3 regions of the Arthrobacter sp. UYEF20 genome follow, and region 2 is predicted to be linked to each of the others. Evidence: riboswitches for the same ligand, from Rfam matches in the RefSeq annotation. Region 2 holds a riboswitch; each other region holds the start of a gene.
What was found. A riboswitch is a leader RNA that binds a small molecule or an ion and turns the genes downstream of it on or off. The one in region 2 is predicted to bind cyclic di-AMP.

Region 1 (6,232 bases), on a different contig from region 2:
GGCCGCCGCCGCGCGACCGGCCCCGCTCCGGAGCCGCGACCGGCCGTCGCCGTCATGGCAGACCGGCCGCGTGACGCGCACCGCGACGAGCGCCGCGGCCGCCGGAGCCCGTTCCGCCAGGTAACGGAATTTGCCGCCGCCAGTGGGGTGGGGCAGAAGGCCGGCATTGCCCTGGCGGCTACGGGCCTGGTCCTGACGATCGCTGTCCCCGCCACCGGCCCGGTCATGGCTACCGACGGCTCGTCGGGCTCGGTCTCCGCTACGGCGCAGCCGGATGTAACGGCCGCCTCCGCGGCCAAGATCGACTTCAGCCGGACCGCCGTGACCACGAAGGGCGATCCCGACGGCAAGCTGAAGCAACTGCTGAGCGCGCAGTCGGCGGGCAGCATCACGCGCGCCGCTTCTTCCGGCAGCCTGGGCGCACCGCTGGACCAGATGGTTTCCGCCTCGCCCTTCGGCTACCGCGTCAGTCCCATCACCGGCGGTGCCGGCGAGTTCCACCGCGGCCAGGACTACGCCGCGCAGTGCGGAACGGCGGTCCACGCGGCCGCCAGCGGCACCGTCACGTTCACCGGCTGGCATCCCTTCGGCGGTGGCAACCGCGTGGTGATCGACCACGGCAACGGCCTGGAGACCACCTACAACCACCTGTCCTCATCAAGCGTCCGTGTTGGCCAGACGGTCTCCCGCGGCGATGTTGTGGCCATGAGCGGGACCACCGGCGCCTCCACCGGGTGCCACCTGCACTTCGAAGTGATGGTCAACGGCGACGTCGTGGACCCCACCGGCTGGCTCTAAATAGCCGATGGATGACTCTCGCATTCTTGTGACACGCCGTGATCTGAATGTGACATTGGGTCCCAACTGCTGTACCGTATGAAGTACGCCAACTTCTCCGAAGTTGGCGCTCTTGAGTGGATTGCCTAGCTCTGCCACCGCTCAAGGTCCGTTCGCATGACATCGTCTGGCAGGGGCGGGGGAACCAATTTTGGTCTTCGCAAGAAGACCTTGGGGTTAAGTCGCAAAGCTTTCCAGGAAGCAGCGCGGCCGGGTGACTCCCATCCGAATCCGACAGCTCACCTCGCAGGCATTGGGAGAGGCTACTTTCGTGTCTTCACGCCACAATGCTGCGCTTAAACGCGCTTGCGCGGCTCATTCGAGCCCGCTGAAATCCACGTCCCGTGCTGCCCTTGCCGGCGCCCGGAATGGATCTCACTCCGCCGACTCAATCTCTGCTGAGTTCGGCCCGCAGGCCAAGCACCTGCAAGCAGTTCCCGCTTTTGGCGCGTCTTCGCAGTACACCCTTCGCTAAGTAACCCATTCGGGGCGATCCGGCGTACCCCCAAGATGCCGGAGCGTCCTCTGTCCGCGCCTGAAAAGTGCGGTCCAAGGATCACGAAAGAGAGAACTTAATGACTACTCGTGCAAATACTGCACGGCACCGCGCCGAGGTCACCAAGACCAACTCGCTTGCTGTCATTGCCAAGGCCGTCGGCGACAACGCCGGTACCATGGGCCGCCAGGCCGCAGTCGTCGCTGCCGCTTCCGGGCTGGTCCTGACCAGCGGAATCGCAGCCAACGCTGCCGAGACCAACGTTCAGCGCGAATCCACCTCCGCTTCGGCACTCGAAGTCCAGTCGGGCACCCCGGCAACGATCTCGGCGGCTTCCACCATTGCGATCTCCTACGAGAAGCCGGCCGTTTCCACCTCACCTGCTCCGGTCGTCGAGGCCGCAAAGCCCGTCGTCAACGTCCAGGACTCCAAGGCCGGTGCCGCCGGCGCCTCGGCCTCGACGCAGGGACTCTCCGTTGCCAGCGGCGCCGGAGCTTCCATCGCTGCCGCCGCCTACGCCCAGCTCGGGGTTGGACAGGACTGCACCGCACTGGTCACGAACGCTCTGGCTGCGGCGGGCATCAACTTCCACGGCTGGCCGGCAGGTTACCTGTCCCTGGGCCGCACCGTGGGCGCCGGCGAGGCACAGCCGGGCGACCTGGCGTACTACCAGAACGGTGGCGTGGGCATGGCCCACATCGCTGTCTACGTCGGCAACGGCATGGCTGTCCACGGCGGCTGGAACGGCGGAACCACCGCACTGAACAGCGTCAATATCGGCTCCGGGCCGGTCTTCATCCGCGTCGGCGGCTAAATCGCCGCTGGCTGGAAACAGCTGTCTGAAAACAGCTGTCTGAAAACAGCCTGAAAGTCGCCACCAAGAAGAGGACCCCCGCCCCTGTGGCGGGGGTCCTCTTCCTGTACGCCCGGCCATCTCCGGCAGACACGGACCCCCTTGCGGGAGAAAAATTCGGTGATCCGGCCTTGGGGTGTTTACTCTTGTGGTGTCGATCCATAGCCCGACCATGCAGAGGGCAGCCGGCCCTCGTGCCCCTGGCGGGTGCGGCCGTGAAGAGGTATGCGGATGCGCACTCTCGTTCTGAATGCTGGATATGAACCGCTCGCGGTAGTCACCTTCCGCCGGGCGCTCGTTCTCGTGCTTACCGGAAAGGCCAGTGTGGTGGCCGAAGGAGACGATCCGGTTGTTGGTCCCCAGGACATCCTGGGCCGGCCGTCGGTGATCCTGCTCAACCGCTACATCCGGCCCCGGTACAACACCATGACGGCGGTCAGCCGCCGGGGTGTGCTTCGCCGGGACGGACAGCGCTGCGCTTACTGCGGAAAAGCGGCCCACACCATTGATCACGTCCAGCCCAAGTCAAGGGGCGGTGCCGATTCCTGGGAAAACCTCGTGGCGGCCTGCCTGCGGTGCAACAACGCCAAGGGTGACCACACCCCCGCCGAGATGGGCTGGAAGCTCAGCTTTGTCCCGGGACCACCGAAGGGCACCATCTGGCAGATTAAGGAACTGGAAAAGCCGACGCCGGCCTGGGACCCTTTCCTCTTGCCGGAATCCGCGGCCTGATTCGTTTGCCTGGAGTCAGGCCGGACGTGTTCTGCCGGACCAAGTTGCGGCCTGGGCCGGGCCGGGGCCTGGTGGCACCGCGCTAGGCTGGCCAATGGAATTCGATGCTCTGGAATTGGACACTGTGGAATTCGATGCTGTCATACTCGCCGGAGGGCGGTCCTCACGGTTGGGCGGCTCGCCCAAGTCCGCCCTGGTGCTCGGCGGCCGGACCCTCCTCGAACGCGCACTGCAGGCCGCGAAGGGGGCCGGGGCGATCGTCGTCGTCGGACCGGACCCGGGATCGCTTCCTGCGGGGGTGCTGAACTGCCGGGAGGAGCCGCCTTTTGCTGGGCCGGCCGCCGCGATCGCCGCCGGACTCGCCGCCCTGGCGGCCCACCATTCGGGGGACGGCCGGACCGTCCGTGCGCCTCGGCTGACCCTCGTGCTGGCCTGCGACATGCCCCGGGTGGATGCCGCTGTCACGGCGTTGCGCGCGGCCCTGGATGCCGGTCCGGAGGTCGGCGCCGTCATGGCAGTCTCCGCGGACGGACGACGGCAGCCGCTCGCCGGCTTTTATGGCACGGCCGCGCTACAACACTCCGTCGCGGAAGCCGCGGAGCGGGGCGGGCTGGCGGACGCCTCGGTGTTCTCCCTTCTTGCTAGTCTTGACGTGCGGGGAATTCTCGTGCCCTCCGGTTCCACGGATGACGTGGACACCTGGGACGATGCCGCCGCACTTGGGGTATCCGGCCGGATTCCGGACCATGGACCGGACGAGCGGTCCGGAGCTCCGCGACTGAAACCGACTTTGGAGGCAAACGGTGAAGAGCCAGGATGAAACTCTGGAAGATTGGTGCCGTGCCCTGCTCCAGGCCCTCGAGCTGGAGGATGTTGAGATTGACGTCAACGACGTCCTTGCCCTCGCCGGGGTGGCCGCACACTCGGTGGTGCGTCCTGCCGCCCCGCTGACTACTTTCATCGCTGGCTTTGCCGCCGGTCTGGCCTCCGGTTCCGGCCAGGCGACGGACGCGGTCTCCATGCAGGCGGCCATCGGCGTGGCCCGGAAGCTCGCCACTGACTACGCGGCCACCGAAGCCTCCGGGGCATGACGCCTGCGCCGCCTCATGGCAGTGCTGCTGCCGGGAACGACTCCGCTCCCGGCGGAATCCAGGCCCCAGCGGACGATGAAGAGGGTGCCGGTAGCGCCCCGCCGGAACCGCACCGGCACGCGGCACACACCTGGCAGGAGGCCAGGCAACTCGCTTTTGACTGCGCCACACCCATACCTGCCGCGCGGGTGGCTCTCAGGAATGCCTTGCGGCGTATCCTCGCGGACGACGTCGAAGCGCTGCAGGACATTCCGCACTATGCCTCTTCCGCCATGGACGGCTGGGCTGTCAACGGCAGCGGGCCATGGATCCTGGCGGAACCGGGCCAGCGGCTGGCCCCGCACCAGGCGAGCCCGATCGTTACCGGCGGCCTGATCCCGGCTGGAGCCAAAGCGGTGCTCCGCAGCGAGAGCGGCCTCATTTCCCCGGACGAGGACGGGCTGCCGGCCCTGACCACCAGTGGCGCTGCCAGGCCCGGCGAGCCGCGAAACGGTGAACACGTCCGCAAGGCAGCGGAGGAAGCCACTGCCGGAGAGCTGCTGATCAAGGCCGGCACCGTGCTTAACCCGGCCCATCTGGCCCTCGCCGCCCTGGCCGGCCACGACACCGTTCCTGTGCTGGGTAAGCCGGTAGTCAGGCTGGTGCTCACCGGCTCCGAGGTCGTCTCGTCGGGTATCCCTCAACCGGGGGAGGTCCGCGACACCTTCGGCCCGCAACTGGCCGGTGTGGTGGAGCTGCTTGGCGGGATCTGCAGCGGCCAGGTGAAGATCGGGGACAGCTACGCCGAATGGCTGGCCGCCCTGGCAGACAACGACCCCGCCGTTCCGGACTCCGGGCCCGCAGGGGACGCCGGGTTTGAGGTCCAGCTCGCCGACGTCGTCATCACCACCGGGGGCACCGGCCGCTCAGGCACCGACCATCTCCGGCGTTCCGTAGCCGAGCTCGGCGGCCGGCTGCTGATCGACGGCATCGCGATGCGGCCCGGCCATCCCGCCGTGCTGGCCGAACTGCCCGACGGCCGCTTCATCATTGGCCTGCCGGGGAACCCGCTCGCGGCCATGATGGCACTTTCCACCCTGGCCGCACCGCTCCTGGCGGCACTGGGGCACGGAACGATGCCACCCGTCGTCGAAGTGCCGTGCGGCTCGACGATCGAACCCGATCCTGGCCGGACGCGGTTGATGCCTTTCCGGTTGCTTTACGGCATGGCGTCGCCGGCACAACATGCGGGACCAGGAATGCTGCGCGGGCTGGCTGCGGCCGATGGTGTGCTGGTGGTGCCGCCACACGGCGTCCAGCTGGGAGAGCTGGTCTCCGCCTTCGCCCTCCCCTGGGGCGCCCCCATCCCGGAACCGGGAGCCGCCGGGGCGAAAGCCACGACCGCACCTAAGCGTCCCGCACGGAAGCCCGCCGGCACGGACGGTCCCGTTGACTGGAGCGCCCTGCGCGGCTGAGACCGGCGAGGGCCCGCCCTGAGACCGGCGGGGTCCCGCCCTGCGGGAGGCGGGTTTGCGCGCCTGCGGCCCCCAATGTTTTGTGGCCCCCTATGGTGTGTGGCCTCTGCTTCGGGCGGACGCTTGCGGCCCGCGCTGGCCCCCCGGCCCCGTGCTTGCGATGATGGATGCATGTTTCTAAGGAGTTTTTGATGGGTCGCGTGACGCAGCGCCGCAAGGTGCACAAATTTGTCTTGGACGGCTCGCCGCAGGCTCTCGAGTTCCCGGTCCGGCACCGCGAGGACATTCTCGCCGTGGAGGAACCGCTGGAGATCCGGCTGGGGGAGCTCTCCTACTCCGTCACAATGCGGACGCCCGGAAACGACTTCGACCTGGTGGCGGGCTTCCTCGTCTCCGAGGGCGTCATCTGGAGCCCTGAACAGCTGGTATCCCTGCGGTTCTGCGCCGGCGAAGACGAAAACGGGGTCCAGACCTTCAACGTCGTGGAGGCGCAGCTGAGGCCCGACGTCGTGCGTCCCGAGACCGGACGGAACTTCTTCACCTCAAGTTCCTGCGGAATCTGCGGCACGGATTCCATCGAGGCCGTCCACAAGTCCTCGCATTTCAGTCCCGCCGCGGACCCGCTCACCGTTCCGGTGGGCGTCCTGGCGTCCCTGCCCGATCTGCTGCGGGAGGCCCAAGCCGTCTTCGATGTCACCGGTGGCGTGCATGCGGCGGGGCTGTTCCGGATTGCCGACGACGGCTCCGCCGAGCTGCTGTGCCTCCGGGA
Region 2 (6,232 bases):
CACCGGCGGCACCCTGCGCGAGGCCATCAAGTTCCTCTTCAAGCGCGGCGCCTCCGACGTCACCTGCATCTGCCTGCTCGCCGCCCCCGAAGGCCTGGCCAGGCTGGAGGAGGAGCTCGCGGACGCCAACGTGACGATCGTCCTCGCCTCGATCGACGAGAAGCTCAACGAGAAGTCCTACATCGTGCCCGGCCTGGGCGACGCCGGCGACCGCCTCTACGGCATCGCGGGCTAGTACAGCCAGACAGCCGCGTTGAGGACCCGGCTGTTGAGGACCCGGCTATTGCCGGGTCCGGCACGCGTTCCCTTCCGGAATCCCGCAGGCCGCGCTAGCGTGTGGGCCATGGACTGGAAACTTGAACTCGTGTTTGTCCCCGTGTCCGATGTGGACCGCGCCAAGGACTTCTACGTCAACAAAGTCGGCTTCAACGCCGACTACGACGAGCGGCCCATGGACGGAATCCGCTTCGTCCAGCTGACCCCGCCGGGCTCCGGCTGCTCGATCGCGATCGGCGAGGGCCTCACCGACGCGCCGCCGGGCACCGCCCCCAGCCTGCAGCTCGTGGTCAGCGACATCCAGGCCGCGCACAAGCAGCTCAAGGATAACGGCGTGGACGTCAGCGACGTCGATGTCCAGGACTGGGGGCACTTCGTCCATTTTGCGGATCCCGACGGCAACAAATGGGCGGTCCAGTACATCCCCAACCGGCCCAACGGCTAGACGTCATTTTCGTTAATTCGTCGGGGGTTGAGGCCCGGTCGTCGCGCCGGGGGGGACATGCCCAGTCGTCGCGCCGGGGGGGACATGTCCAGTTTTCGCGCCCGAAACAGGGCATAGCCGGAATATGTCCATCCGCCGACCCCGGCGCGGGGCATGTCCTGATCCGGGGGCACGTACAGTGACTCCGCTGCGGGCGTCGGGCCACTTCCCCGGGAGGACCGCCCAGTCTTCGCGCCCGGCACCGGCGGCACCGTGACGTTCCCTGGCCGGAAGCCGGGCACGTGGACGCGGGCAGTCGGCGGGTCCCTCCTGCCCGGTTGCTTGCCGCCGAACCGCCTGCCTGCCGTGGTGAACCCCGGATTCCCGCGGGCGGTTTGCGCGTGGCGCCGAAGCAACCGGGGAGGAACGTCACGGCAGGGGTGCGTGGGGCGTTTCCGGTGGCCGGCGCCGGGCTACTTCCCGGGAGGACCGCCGAGTCCTCGCGCCCGGGACAGGGCATAGCCGGAGTATGTCCATCCGCCGACCCCGGCGCGGGGCATGTCCTGACCGGTGGTCATTTTCGCTGAGGCCGTCGGTGTCAGGCTGCCGGTGCGTGCTCGTACCTGCCCAGGCGTGGCAGCTGGCGGTCGAGGCCGGTGGTGTATTCCGGTCGACCGAGCCGGCTGGTCGAGGTCCTTGAAGCCGCCGCCCGTGATGGCCTGGCGCGGCACCGCCTGCGGCCTCCGCCTCAACCACCCCACCGCCTGGACCTGACCCCCGACGAACTAACGAAATTGCGCGCTGGACGCACCAGCGCACGGCTCCGCCCGCGGCCAGCACTCAGCACTCAGCACGAAAGAATGCCCCGAACCGCAGGGATTCGGGGCATTCTTGCTGAAACAGGTACGTCCTGAAGCAGGTACGTCCGGGGAAACTGCCGGCCGGCTTAGTACCAGTTGTTCGCGTAATGGAAGCTCAGGGCGCCGCTGGGGGAGCCGTAGCGTTCCTTGACGTAATTGAGACCCCAGTTGATCTGGGTCCGGTAGTTGGTCCGGTAGTCAGCGCCGGCGCTCGCCATTTTTTCGGCCGGCAGGGACTGGACCACACCGTAGGCGCCGCTGCTCGGGTTCGTGGCCGTGGTCTTCCAGTCGGACTCCTTGGTCCAGAGCTTCATCAGGCTCTGCATTTCGCCGGGCGCCCAGCCGTAGGATTCCAGCCGGGAGGCGGCGTAGGCCTGGGCCCCGGCGGGATCGTCAACGGCGACGGGCGCCGCCGCTTCGGGGGCCGGTGCCGGTGCGGGCGCCGGGGCCGGGGCAGGTGCCGGCGCGGGTGCCGGCGCCTCGGCGGGTGCCGGGGCCGGTGCCGCGGCAGAAGCCGGGGCAGGTGCTTCAGCGGGCTTCGCCGCCGCGGACGGGGCCTCAACGCTGGCGCCGGGGGGCACGAAGGCCTGGGCGTCGCGGACCCGTTCGAAGTTCAGGGGCGTCAGCGGGTCGGCGATGGTGGCGGACGCCTTGGAACTGCCGGCGGTGGAGTTGCGGCTGGACGTCTCGGCGGCCTGCCCGGCAGCGCCAACTCCGACCAGGACCGCGCAAACGGTGGCAACGACGGCGACGCGGCGGCCGGTGGAACCGATGCCCGCGGTAAACCGGGACAGGGCCGAGGCCGGCTTGGCTGACTCGGCGCGGTGGCGTGAATGCGTGGAGCCGAATTTTCCTGCGGCGCCTTCGCGGCGCGTTTGTACCTTGAATTTAGTCATGATGCCTCTCAACGCCTGCGGAGTTAGCTGTCGGGTTCGGATGAGAAATCCGGCCGCACGGAGCTTCACGTGTCGGCTTCACCCCAAGGGTGCATAAATGCAGATGCCCGGGAACTCTGGGTTCCCCGCCTCTGCCTGGTCTAGCGAATCCGGGAAGCGGCAGAGTTTGGCGTCCATCCGGATGCACGGCCCAGTGGCGGCCGCACTCTAAAAACCGTACAGGAGTTCCATCCGAGAGTCACATTTTGGTAACGGACATCACGACGGCGGAGTGTCGCCTTGCGCTCTTCCGCCCAGCCCTCCGCACCGTGGCTACGCCACCTGCGGGCTCGTGGGCAGGCGCACGGCGAACTCCGTCCTGCCTGGCCGGGAGGTGACCTCGACGGTGCCGCCGTGGGCCGCGACAATCGCCTGCACGATCGATAAGCCAAGCCCGCTGGTCCCCTCGGCAGTGGTTGCCGGGGCGACGGCGGGGGCCCAGTGGCTGCGGGGAATCCCCGGACGGGCAGCGGCCGCCGTCGTGACTGCCGGGTTCTTCCGTGCCGCGTCCGCGCGGGCGAAGCGTGAAAAGACCTTATTCATGAACTGAGCGGGGATTCCGTTGCCGTTGTCGGTCACCGTGACCACGGCGCTTCCATCGGCTGAACGCATCACTCCGGTCACCACGGTGGTCCCGGCCCTGGTGTGCTTGCGCGCGTTGGAGAGCAGGTTGGCCAGCACCTGATGGAGCTGCGCGGAGTCGCCGCGGACCACCACCGGCTCTTCCGGCAGTTCCAGCTGCCAGAGGTGATCCGGGGCCATGACCTTCTCGTCGCTGACCGTCTCGATTGCCAGCTGGGTGAGGTCCACCTCGCTGAGCTTGAGGGGCTGGCCCTCGTCCAGGCGGGCCAGCAGCAGCAGATCCTCAACCAAGGTGGTCATCCGTTCGGACTGGCTCTGCACCCGTGCGAGGGACTTCTCGCCGTCCGGCGTGAATTGCTCGGTCATCCGCATCAGCTCGGTGTAGCCGCGTATGGCGGTCAACGGGGTCCGCAGCTCATGCGAGGCATCGGCCACGAACTGGCGCACCCTCATTTCGCTGAGCTGCCGCGCCTCAAGCGCGTTGGAGACATTGTCCAGCATCTGGTTCAGCGCGTAGCCCACACTGCCCACTTCCGTGCCACGATGGGCGGCCGACGCCGGCACCCGGACTGCGAGTGCCACCTCGCCGGCGTCGAGGGGGAGCCGGGAGACCTTGGTGGCCACGTCGGAGAGCTGTTCGAGCGGCTTCATGGTCCGGCGGATCAGTGCCGTGCCGGCGAGACCGATCACGACGAGGCCGCCGGCAGACACCACCACCATGGTCCACACCAGCGAAGCCAGCGTGTTCTGCTTTTCCGCCAGCGGGAGCCCGGTGACGATCACGTCTCCATAGGGGGTCCGCACGGCAGTGAGCCGGTAGGCGCCGGCCGAGAGCGTCCGGTCAACCGGGAGGCCGTTGGGCGTGAGCTCGAGGAGGACGTGGTCGTCATCGGGGGAGAGGCTCTTCCGGGTGGCGTCCCCGGCGAGGAAGCCGGGGTTGCTGACGGCGCCGCCCAGGATCCGCGCGTTGAGCGTACCGATGCCCTGGCCGCGGGCCTCCAGCGGATCGGAGCGTCCGCCGGAATTACCGGGTGAGGGCCGTCCGAACAAGCTGGCGCGGTGGGACGCCTCATCCAGCTGCGTGTCGAGTTGCTTGGTGAGGACGACGTCCATGGAGGCGTAGCTGAAAAGTCCTACGGCGCCGCAGATCGCCACAAGCAGCGCCATGGTGACGAGGACCAGCCGGGTGCGCAGATGCCAGGTGGAGGGGTCGCGCCACTTTCGCCGGGGGGCAGGGGTCTCACCGGAGAGAGCGCGCACGGATCAGTCCGCCGGCTTCAGGACGTAGCCGGCGCCGCGCACGGTGTGGATCATGGGAGCGCGGCTGGCATCGATCTTTTTGCGGAGGTAGGAGATGTACAGTTCGACGATGTTGGCTTGTCCGCCGAAGTCGTAGTCCCACACCCGGTCCAGGATCTGCGCCTTGCTGATGACCCGTTTGGGGTTCTCCATGAGGTAGCGCAGCAACTCGAACTGCGTCGCGGTGAGGTGCAGTTCCTCGCCGGCCCGGGTGACTTCGCGGGTATCGATATTGAGGACGAGGTCACCGACCACGAGCTCCGCTGAGTCCATGGCGGCCGCGCCGGAGCGCTGCACGAGCCGGTGCAGGCGCAGCAGGACTTCCTCCATGCTGAAGGGCTTGGTGACATAGTCGTCCCCGCCGGCGGCGAGGCCGGTGATCCGGTCCTGGACGTCGTCCTTCGCGGTGAGAAACAGGGCAGGCACAACCGGAGCGAAGGCGCGGATCCTGCCGAGCACTTCGACGCCGTCGAACCCGGGGATCATGACATCGAGCACCAGCACGTCGGGGCGGAACTCCTTGGCGAGTTTGACCGCTTCGGGTCCGTCTGCCGCGACGGCGACGGACCAGCCTGCCATCCGCAGGCCCATGCTCATGAGCTCGGAGAGGCTGGGTTCGTCATCCACGACGAGGGCTCGGATGGGGGAGCCGTCCGGGTGGGTGAGCTGCGGAAGGTTGTTGGTCATGGAGTGCGAGGAGGCCATGGGACAACTCTCCGATCTGCCGGTTAGGCGGGGCTTTGGGGATCCTGTGCTGCACCTGTGAATCCCAGCGTAGCGAGCTGGAAGCCGCTGCGTCGGCGTGGAGAGGTCCGTCGCGGGCGTCGGCGCCGGCGTCTCGCCGGACCGAACGGCCGGCATGGGCGGCGGACCTTTCGAAAGCGTTCCACCGCCGGACAATTCGAGCCTGACGGAGTGACCACTCTGTGGGACGGTGGACATTGAATGATAAGTAGGCGAAGCTTCCGCCGGATTGCCCTCCCATGAATGATTCTTAGCAAACAGCCGTCCGAGGCGAACAATATTCGGCCAAACCCCTCGACTGACCAGTCGGTCAAGAAAACATCTGTTATTTTCTCGATGCCGCAGAATTGTGATCTGCACTACAATCCTGCATTTCGTCTCACTATGTGGAACTCGAATCCCTTTGTTACTTGCAAGTTGGCATTGTTACGTTGCACACTTCAATTGTGAACAAGAACTCAACAGCACCTGCAGCCGCAGCTTCCTGGATCAGCCCACCCGCTGACACCGAGATGCGCTGTTGTCGAATGTACGCCTAACTTTTACACCCCAAGAGTTTCTAGGCATTCGCCCCAGCCCAGCGTCGGGCGCCCCTCCCCAGTTTCATTGCGGGGAAAAGTAGCATTCGAGCCGCGATGACGGCCATTCACATTGAGGTAAGCATTCCATGTCAGTTGCATCCGGATACGTCCACATCTCCGTCCGTAACGCCGGCAAGCCCGGCCAGGCCTCCGGGATCCGCCAGGGCTTCGGCGGCCGCCAGGGATTCTCCCCCGCCGGGTCCGGCAACAGCTTCCCGGCCCCGGGTTACGCGGCACAGGGCTACAACCCCGATTCCTACGGCCAGCTCCGCGCCGTTCCGGCCGCCCCGGCCACGGCGCCCACTCCCGTCATTGGTCCGGCTAACGGCAGCGCGGTCCGCCCCGTCCCGGCCGAGAACGTCGCCCGCGGCTTCGTGCTCTACATGGGCATCGACGAGGAGACCGCCGCGGCTGCCGGCACGTCCATCGCCAAGCTCGCCCAGGAGATCCGGGCCTACGCCCAGTCACTGGTCGCGGGGGCGGAAAGCTACGCCGCCGTCGCCGTTGCGCCGGCCAGCGCCCCGGGTTCCG
Region 3 (6,232 bases), on a different contig from region 2:
CGCGGCCGAACTGTCCAGCCGGGGGTTTGTTTGGTGTAATTGCAGGCTTCGCAGAGTCCGGATCCGTTGGCGGCGGTGGTCGCTCCGCCCTCGGACCAGGGAGTGACGTGGTCCAGGTGTCGGATCGGGGCGTCGCAGTACGGGGTGCGGCAGGTATCGTCTCTGGCCTGGAGGAAGCGTCGGAGCCCGGCGGGGAAGAGCCGGGCCCTCGAATCCATCGCGATCAAGGTCCCCGCTGCCCGGCGCGGTGTAGAGCCGGCGGAGCCAGGTCTGCAGGGCGACGCCGGCTACCGCGGCGACCGCTCCGGTGCCGCCCCCGCCTCCACTGCCGTTGCCCCCGGGGTTAGGGTCGGTGCGGCCCTGGCTCGAACTGATGCCCGGGCCGGAGTCAGCGTCTCTGAGCAGATCGCGGGCCCAGCCGGCCGGGACGATGCCGTAGCCGGGGAGCCGGGCCGGTTCGCTGTCTCCCTGGAACAGGGCGCGGTCGGTCATGACGAGCTGGATCTCGATGCTGCTGATTCCACCCGCCTTCCCCGTGATGCGTTTCAACCAGCGCGTCGGCCATGAGCTGACCCCGGCCCCCGGGGTCCCCGCCAGCGCAGGGTGTCGGCGTGGCGGCTCAGCGCCGCGTACGCGGCCACGCCCTCGGCGACCGGGAGCAGGGCGGTCAGGTAACACATGGTGTCCGGGGCCGGGCGGAGGCTGACATGCCGCTCCGCGGCGGCGTGGCTGGCGCGTTGGGTGATGGAGCGGGGGTCCCGCCGGTACGCCGAGGCCCGGGCCGCGGCAACGATTGCGCGGTCCCCGGCCCCGGCGAACGTGCCGGTATCGGCGGCGAGCTCCTCGTCCACCGCGCAGCGGTCCGCCGCACTCAGGCAGGCGGTTTCCTTCACGAGCAGTGTGGCACGCCATTCGTTGAGCTGCCCGGTGTCCAGGGCGGCCAACGTGTGGGGCATTTCGGTGACGAGGGCGTTGGCCAGGCCCAGGAGCCGGCCGCCGCGGGCCGGGGATTCGCGCCGGGCCAGGGCGATCTGCGCCGCGACCCCGGCCCCGAGTTCGGCCGCCGGCATCCCCGCCGCGCGCTGGACCCGCCGCTGGGCGGCATCGAAGGCGACCGCAACACGTGCTTGCAGTGCGGCCGCGGCGGACTTCAGGTCCTCCAGCTGCCGGAGCTGGTCGATCAGCCCGGCACCGCCGTCGTCGTCGGCATCCGTGGCGTGGCAGGGACGGACCGTACCGAGCAGGCGGGCGACGTCCGTGACCGCGGCGCCGCTTCCAGCGTCGCCATGTCCTCCCGGAACCACTTCGGGCTCTCGCTTGCCGTCCATGAACCCAGTCTAGAAGCGGGGTCAGACAAAAAAGCCCGGCAGAAAGAGCCGGGAGACAGGCCACCTAGAAACCGGCGCGGAGACCCCACAACAATGCGAAAGACGCGGAGACCCCACAACAATGCGAAAGAATGGTCCCATGAGCGACGCCGGCGAGTTTATCGATTCCTCGCTGCAACGCGAAGGGTCCTGGTCCCGGGCGGACGAGTTGCAGGCACGCGTGGGCGGCGATCTGAGCTTCTATGGCGCCTCGGTCGGGGCGGTGCGCGGAACTGTCCGCGACGCGCTGCGCCGCCACCGCGAGTTGCTGCATGATGACATCACCGCGCTGAGCTCAGAACTTTGGTCCGTACCGGTTTTCGAGCGACGGCTGGCGGCCGTGGTCCTGCTGCAGTCCAAGGTCCACATGCTGGACAACGCGGACCTGACCCGGATTGAAGGCTTCCTGAGAACCGCGCAATTGCGGGAGCTGGCCGATCCGCTCGCCGTCGACGTCGTCGGCCCGCTGGTTTCGGGACTGGACCTGCTGGGCAGGGTACGAGCGGACAGCGTGCTGGACCGCTGGGCCCGGGAACCCGACGTCTGGCTGCGCCGCGCCGCCCTGCTCTCGCCGCTCCGGGCGCTCCGGGCCGGCGGGGGAGACTGGCGCAAGTTTGTCGGCCTGGCCAAGGCGGCGCTGGCCGTCTCGCCGGAGCACGACGCGGACGCCGATACCGACGCCGACCTCCTCAGGGAGGCAGTCGCTGTGGTGCTCGACGACGTCGCGAAACACCGGCCAGAGCTGGAATTCACGGCCACCGGGACGTGACGGAAGCGTCCCGCATCAGCTGTCCGACCGTCGCTGCACAACCGCGTAGGCCTTGCCATCCAGGAACTGCCAGTCCGTGACCACCATAAAGCCGAGTGCATCCACACGGTCGTTCAGGACATGGGCGTCGAAACCGCCGTCGCGGGGCTCAGCGTCCCAGGTTGAGACGCGGACTTCCTGGCCTTCGAGGATCAGCAGCTCGGTGTTGACGTCAAAATCCTCCTGAGGCTGATCGCTCAGCTGGCAGATGGCGACACAGTGGCTGTTCATTTCGGGCCTCCGCTTCAGGGATCGCTGCTGGCATCATCCTATGCCTGAGCCCGGGGATGCAGATGGAAAAAGCCCTCGTTTGGACCCCCGCCCCGTTACCTCAATGTGACATTCCGTGATTATCCCGTTACCGTTGTTAGGTGCCTGTTGTCTCCGATACGGGCGCTCCCCAGCCGATTGCCTAACTCTGCCGCGGCCCCGGGGATAACTCGCATCAACGTCCGGCAGAGACGGGGAAACCACTTTTTGACCAGCTGACAGGCAGGTCTTGGGGTGAAGCCGCACGGCCCGCAACGCGGGCCCCGAGTGCGGCCGGGTGCCTCCCATCCGAATCCGACAGCTCACCTCGCAGGCATTGGGAGAGGCTACATTCATGACTTCACGCAATACTTCCGCGCGCCATCGCGGCACCACCACCACGAGCCCGCTTTCGGCAATTTCCTCCGCATTTGCGGGCAATGCAGGCACGATCGGCCGCCAGGCCGCCGTGATCGCCGCAGCATCAGGTCTGGTACTCAGCAGCGCCATGGCCGCCAACGCGGCGGAGGCACCCGTCGAGCGCAACGCCGCACCGGCGTCGTCCGTTGACGTCAACAGTCAGGTCTCCGCTCCGGTCAGCGCGGATTCCACTGTTCAGATCGCCTTCGAGCGTCCGGCCGTGGTCTCGACTCCGGCGCCCGTCGTCGAACAGCCCAAGCCGGCTGCAGCCGTCCCCGCCGCCGCCCCCCAGCCTGCCGCAGCTCCTAAGGCTGCCGTGCAGGTCCAGGCAGCTGCCCCGGCTCCCGCCGCTGCCCCGGCAGCCGGCGGCGTCAACGCCGCGCTGCTTTCGGCCGCCTACGGCCAGGTTGGAATCATGCAGGACTGCACTGCGATGGTCGAAAAGGCGCTCGGCGCAGCCGGCATTCCGGTAGGCGACATCGGCCCGACGGCGTTCCTCAAGTACGGCAAGGTTGTGGCGACTCCGGAGCCGGGCGACATGATCGTCCAGTCCGGCCACGTTGCCATCTACGCCGGCAACGGACAGGCCGTCAGCGGCGGCATCAACGGCAATACAACCGTGGCGCACCCGCTGTCGTGGCTGACCGCCACGGGCCCCGTGACGTTCGTCCGCGCCGGAGTCTGACGCACAGCAGCGAAAGAGGCCGGTGATCAGTTGCCTTGGGGGCAGCGGATTGCCGGCCTTCTGCATGCCGTCGCGTCAGCGAACCAGGGGAAGCGCCAGCCTCATGGTGGTTCCCTCCGGACCTGTCCGGGCTACCTCGACGGTGCCGCCGGCGGCCGTGGCGATCTCGCGGACCAGGGCCAGACCGATGCCGAAGCTTCTCTGCCGGCGCGGCGCATCGGCGCCCGGAGTCCTGACGAAGCGGTCAAAAATCCGGGCCTGGTCGACGCCGGTGATCCCAGCCCCCGTGTCCGCCACGGTGATGACCGCGTGGTTGTTCTCTGCCGCAGTGCTGATGGTGACCTGTCCGCCGGCCGGGGTGTGGGCGAGGGCATTGTCGGCCAGGGCGAGCACCGCGCGGCGGAGGGAGTTCTGGTCGATGCGGGCCAGAGGCCGGCCGCCGCCGGAATCGCTGCCGGAGCCGCCTCCGGAATCGCCCGCGGAAGCCCTGGCGGACGCCCCGTCGGACGCATCCGCGGAAAAGGTGAGCCGGACGCCCTGGCGTGCCGCGAGTTGTTGCAGGCTCTCGGTGACGGAGGACGCGACGTCGGCCAAATCGGCCGGTTCTGTCGCTGGGTCCGGCGTCCCCCTCGTTGCGGCCAAGAGCAGCTCATTGACGATCCCCGTGAGCGTTGCCGTGTCTTCCCGGATTTTGACCAAGGCCTGGCCCGGTTTGGAGTCCGGCGCGGCGTCGCGTTGGGCCAGCTGGATGCGTGCGTCGAGGATGGCGAGGGGGGTGCGCAGTTCATGGCTGGCATCCTGGACGAACCGCCGCTGCAGGGCCAGCGCTTCCCCCAGGGGCCGGATGGCGCTCCGTGCACTGAGCCACCCGACGCCGCCGGCCAGCACGATCCCCGCTACCCCGGCGATGATCATGGCCTCGATCAGGTCCTTGGAGTCGAGATAGGTGTAGGCCTTCCCGGCCACGGTGGCGGATGGCAGGTCCGGGTGAGCCAGCTTGTTCATCAGGTAGACGGTGGCGGCGGCGAGGAGGCAGAGGACCAGCACGGCGCAGGCGGCGCTGATCCGCAGGGCGACCTTGAGGGAGGCCCTGCGCAGGGTGTCCAGGTCCGGTTCGGCGGCCTGCGGTGCGGTGCTATTCATGGGCGTCGCCGATCTGGTAGCCGACGCCGTGGACCGTGCGGATCACGGTTTTGGCGATCTTCCGGCGGAGGTGGTGGACGTAGGTGTCGATCAGGCCGGGCTGGTCCGTGGCCTGGAAATGCTGGCTGAGCAGTTCTTCCCGGGTGAAGACCCGGCCCGGTTCCGCGGCCAGGGCACCGAGCAGTTCGCCCTCCTTCGCTGTGAGGGACACCAGTCGTCCGTAGACGGACCGTACGGAGCGCGACGCCGGATCGAGTTCCCACGGGCCGAAGCCCACCGGCGTGGAGGCCGGGGCAAAAGTGCGGGTCAGGGCGCGCAGGCGTGCCGCGAGTTCCCCGGCGTCGAACGGCTTGGTCACATAGTCGTTGGCACCGGCATCCAGGCCCCTGACTTTCTCCGCCGTGTCCCCGAGCGCGGTCAGGATGAGGATGGGGGTGGAGATCCCCTTCTCCCGCAATGCCCTGATCAGGCTGATGCCGTCCATCACCGGCAAGCCGCGGTCGATCACCATCGCATCCCAGGTCTCCGTGAGCCCCAGGTGCAGTCCGTCCTGGCCGTTGGCAACGAGCCTCACCCGGTAGTCCTCCGCCAGTAGCGCGGCGATGAGCGGCCCCAGGACGGCGTCGTCCTCCACGAGAAGCAGGGAGGGCAGGGCTGCAGTGGTCATGTCAGCTATTCTTCCCCGCCAAATCCTGTGAGGACACACCGTCCGCGGTGTTGTTTGCGGTATCGGCTTCCGTGCCGTCCCAAGAGGCACGGCTGCCCTGGCGACGGCGTTTGAGCAGCTGGATGCCCCACGGCAGGACGGAGACGAGGACCATGACCACGGCGATGACGTCGATGTTCTTGGCGATGATCTCGAAGTGGCCCAGCCAGGTGCCCAACAGGGTCACGGACGTCGCCCAGGCCAGAGCCCCGACGATGTTCCAAAGCGTGAAGGACTTGTACCCGTAACGGGCGATCCCCGCGCTCAACGGCGCAAACGTCCTGACTATCGGCACGAAGCGGGCCAGCACGACGGCGGCACCGCCGTGGCGCCGGAAGAAGTCTTCCGTTGTGGTCAGATGGGCGGTCTTCAGGATCCGGGCATCGTCCTTGAACCATCTCCGGCCAAAGGTGCGGCCCAGCAGGTAGCCGACCTGATCGCCGGCGATGGCAGCTGCGGTGACGACGCCGATCAGGACCGGCAGGGTCAGCTGCAACTGCTGATGCAGGAGGCCCGCGGTGAAGAGCAAGGAGTCCCCGGGCAGGAAGGGGAACAGCACACCTGATTCGATGAAGACCATCAGGGCGATGACGCCCAGCGCGGCCGGGCCGAGCCCCTCGAGCAGGCTCGCGGGGTCAAGGAAGGAGGGGGTTCCGGCCGCGGCCGTAACGAGTCCTGATGTGTAAATACCGTGCATGGTCACGTCCTTAGGATCGGGTTGGCCGGATGAATGCCGCGGCCGGCAGGCGGTCCACGATGAGGGGAGCGAAGCGGTTCCACAGCCCGGCGAGCAGGATCACCGCAGCGCTCGCCGCCAGGAAGGAGGCCGCCACATCGGTGGGGTAGTGGACCCC

Region 1: linked by a shared signal. The riboswitch ahead of ABIB26_RS05465 (NlpC/P60 family protein) and the one ahead of ABIB26_RS10085 (aggregation-promoting factor C-terminal-like domain-containing protein) in region 2 are both predicted to bind cyclic di-AMP.
Region 3: linked by a shared signal. The riboswitch ahead of ABIB26_RS12480 (hypothetical protein) and the one ahead of ABIB26_RS10085 (aggregation-promoting factor C-terminal-like domain-containing protein) in region 2 are both predicted to bind cyclic di-AMP.

What each region holds. Positions count from the first base shown of each region.
Region 1 is NZ_JBEPNP010000003.1:279,193-285,424, reverse strand. It holds gene ABIB26_RS05470 (M23 family metallopeptidase) at 1-798, shown strand, start outside; cyclic di-AMP (ydaO/yuaA leader) riboswitch at 946-1,104, shown strand; gene ABIB26_RS05465 (NlpC/P60 family protein) at 1,413-2,147, shown strand; gene ABIB26_RS05460 (HNH endonuclease) at 2,418-2,918, shown strand; gene mobA (molybdenum cofactor guanylyltransferase) at 3,013-3,738, shown strand; gene ABIB26_RS05450 (DUF6457 domain-containing protein) at 3,722-4,009, shown strand; gene ABIB26_RS05445 (molybdopterin molybdotransferase MoeA) at 4,006-5,463, shown strand; gene fdhD (formate dehydrogenase accessory sulfurtransferase FdhD) at 5,655-6,232, shown strand, end outside.
Region 2 is NZ_JBEPNP010000007.1:75,150-81,381, reverse strand. It holds gene upp (uracil phosphoribosyltransferase) at 1-235, shown strand, start outside; gene ABIB26_RS10090 (glyoxalase superfamily protein) at 344-721, shown strand; gene ABIB26_RS10085 (aggregation-promoting factor C-terminal-like domain-containing protein) at 1,647-2,456, opposite strand; cyclic di-AMP (ydaO/yuaA leader) riboswitch at 2,455-2,612, opposite strand; gene ABIB26_RS10080 (HAMP domain-containing sensor histidine kinase) at 2,769-4,244, opposite strand; gene ABIB26_RS10075 (response regulator transcription factor) at 4,341-5,081, opposite strand; gene ABIB26_RS10070 (winged helix-turn-helix domain-containing protein) at 5,788-6,232, shown strand, end outside.
Region 3 is NZ_JBEPNP010000010.1:6,055-12,286, reverse strand. It holds partial or broken gene ABIB26_RS12495 (HNH endonuclease) at 1-1,328, opposite strand, end outside; gene ABIB26_RS12490 (DNA alkylation repair protein) at 1,468-2,136, shown strand; gene ABIB26_RS12485 (hypothetical protein) at 2,152-2,406, opposite strand; cyclic di-AMP (ydaO/yuaA leader) riboswitch at 2,585-2,771, shown strand; gene ABIB26_RS12480 (hypothetical protein) at 2,780-3,529, shown strand; gene ABIB26_RS12475 (sensor histidine kinase) at 3,605-4,672, opposite strand; gene ABIB26_RS12470 (response regulator transcription factor) at 4,665-5,339, opposite strand; gene ABIB26_RS12465 (DedA family protein) at 5,341-6,075, opposite strand; gene ABIB26_RS12460 (phosphatase PAP2 family protein) at 6,086-6,232, opposite strand, start outside.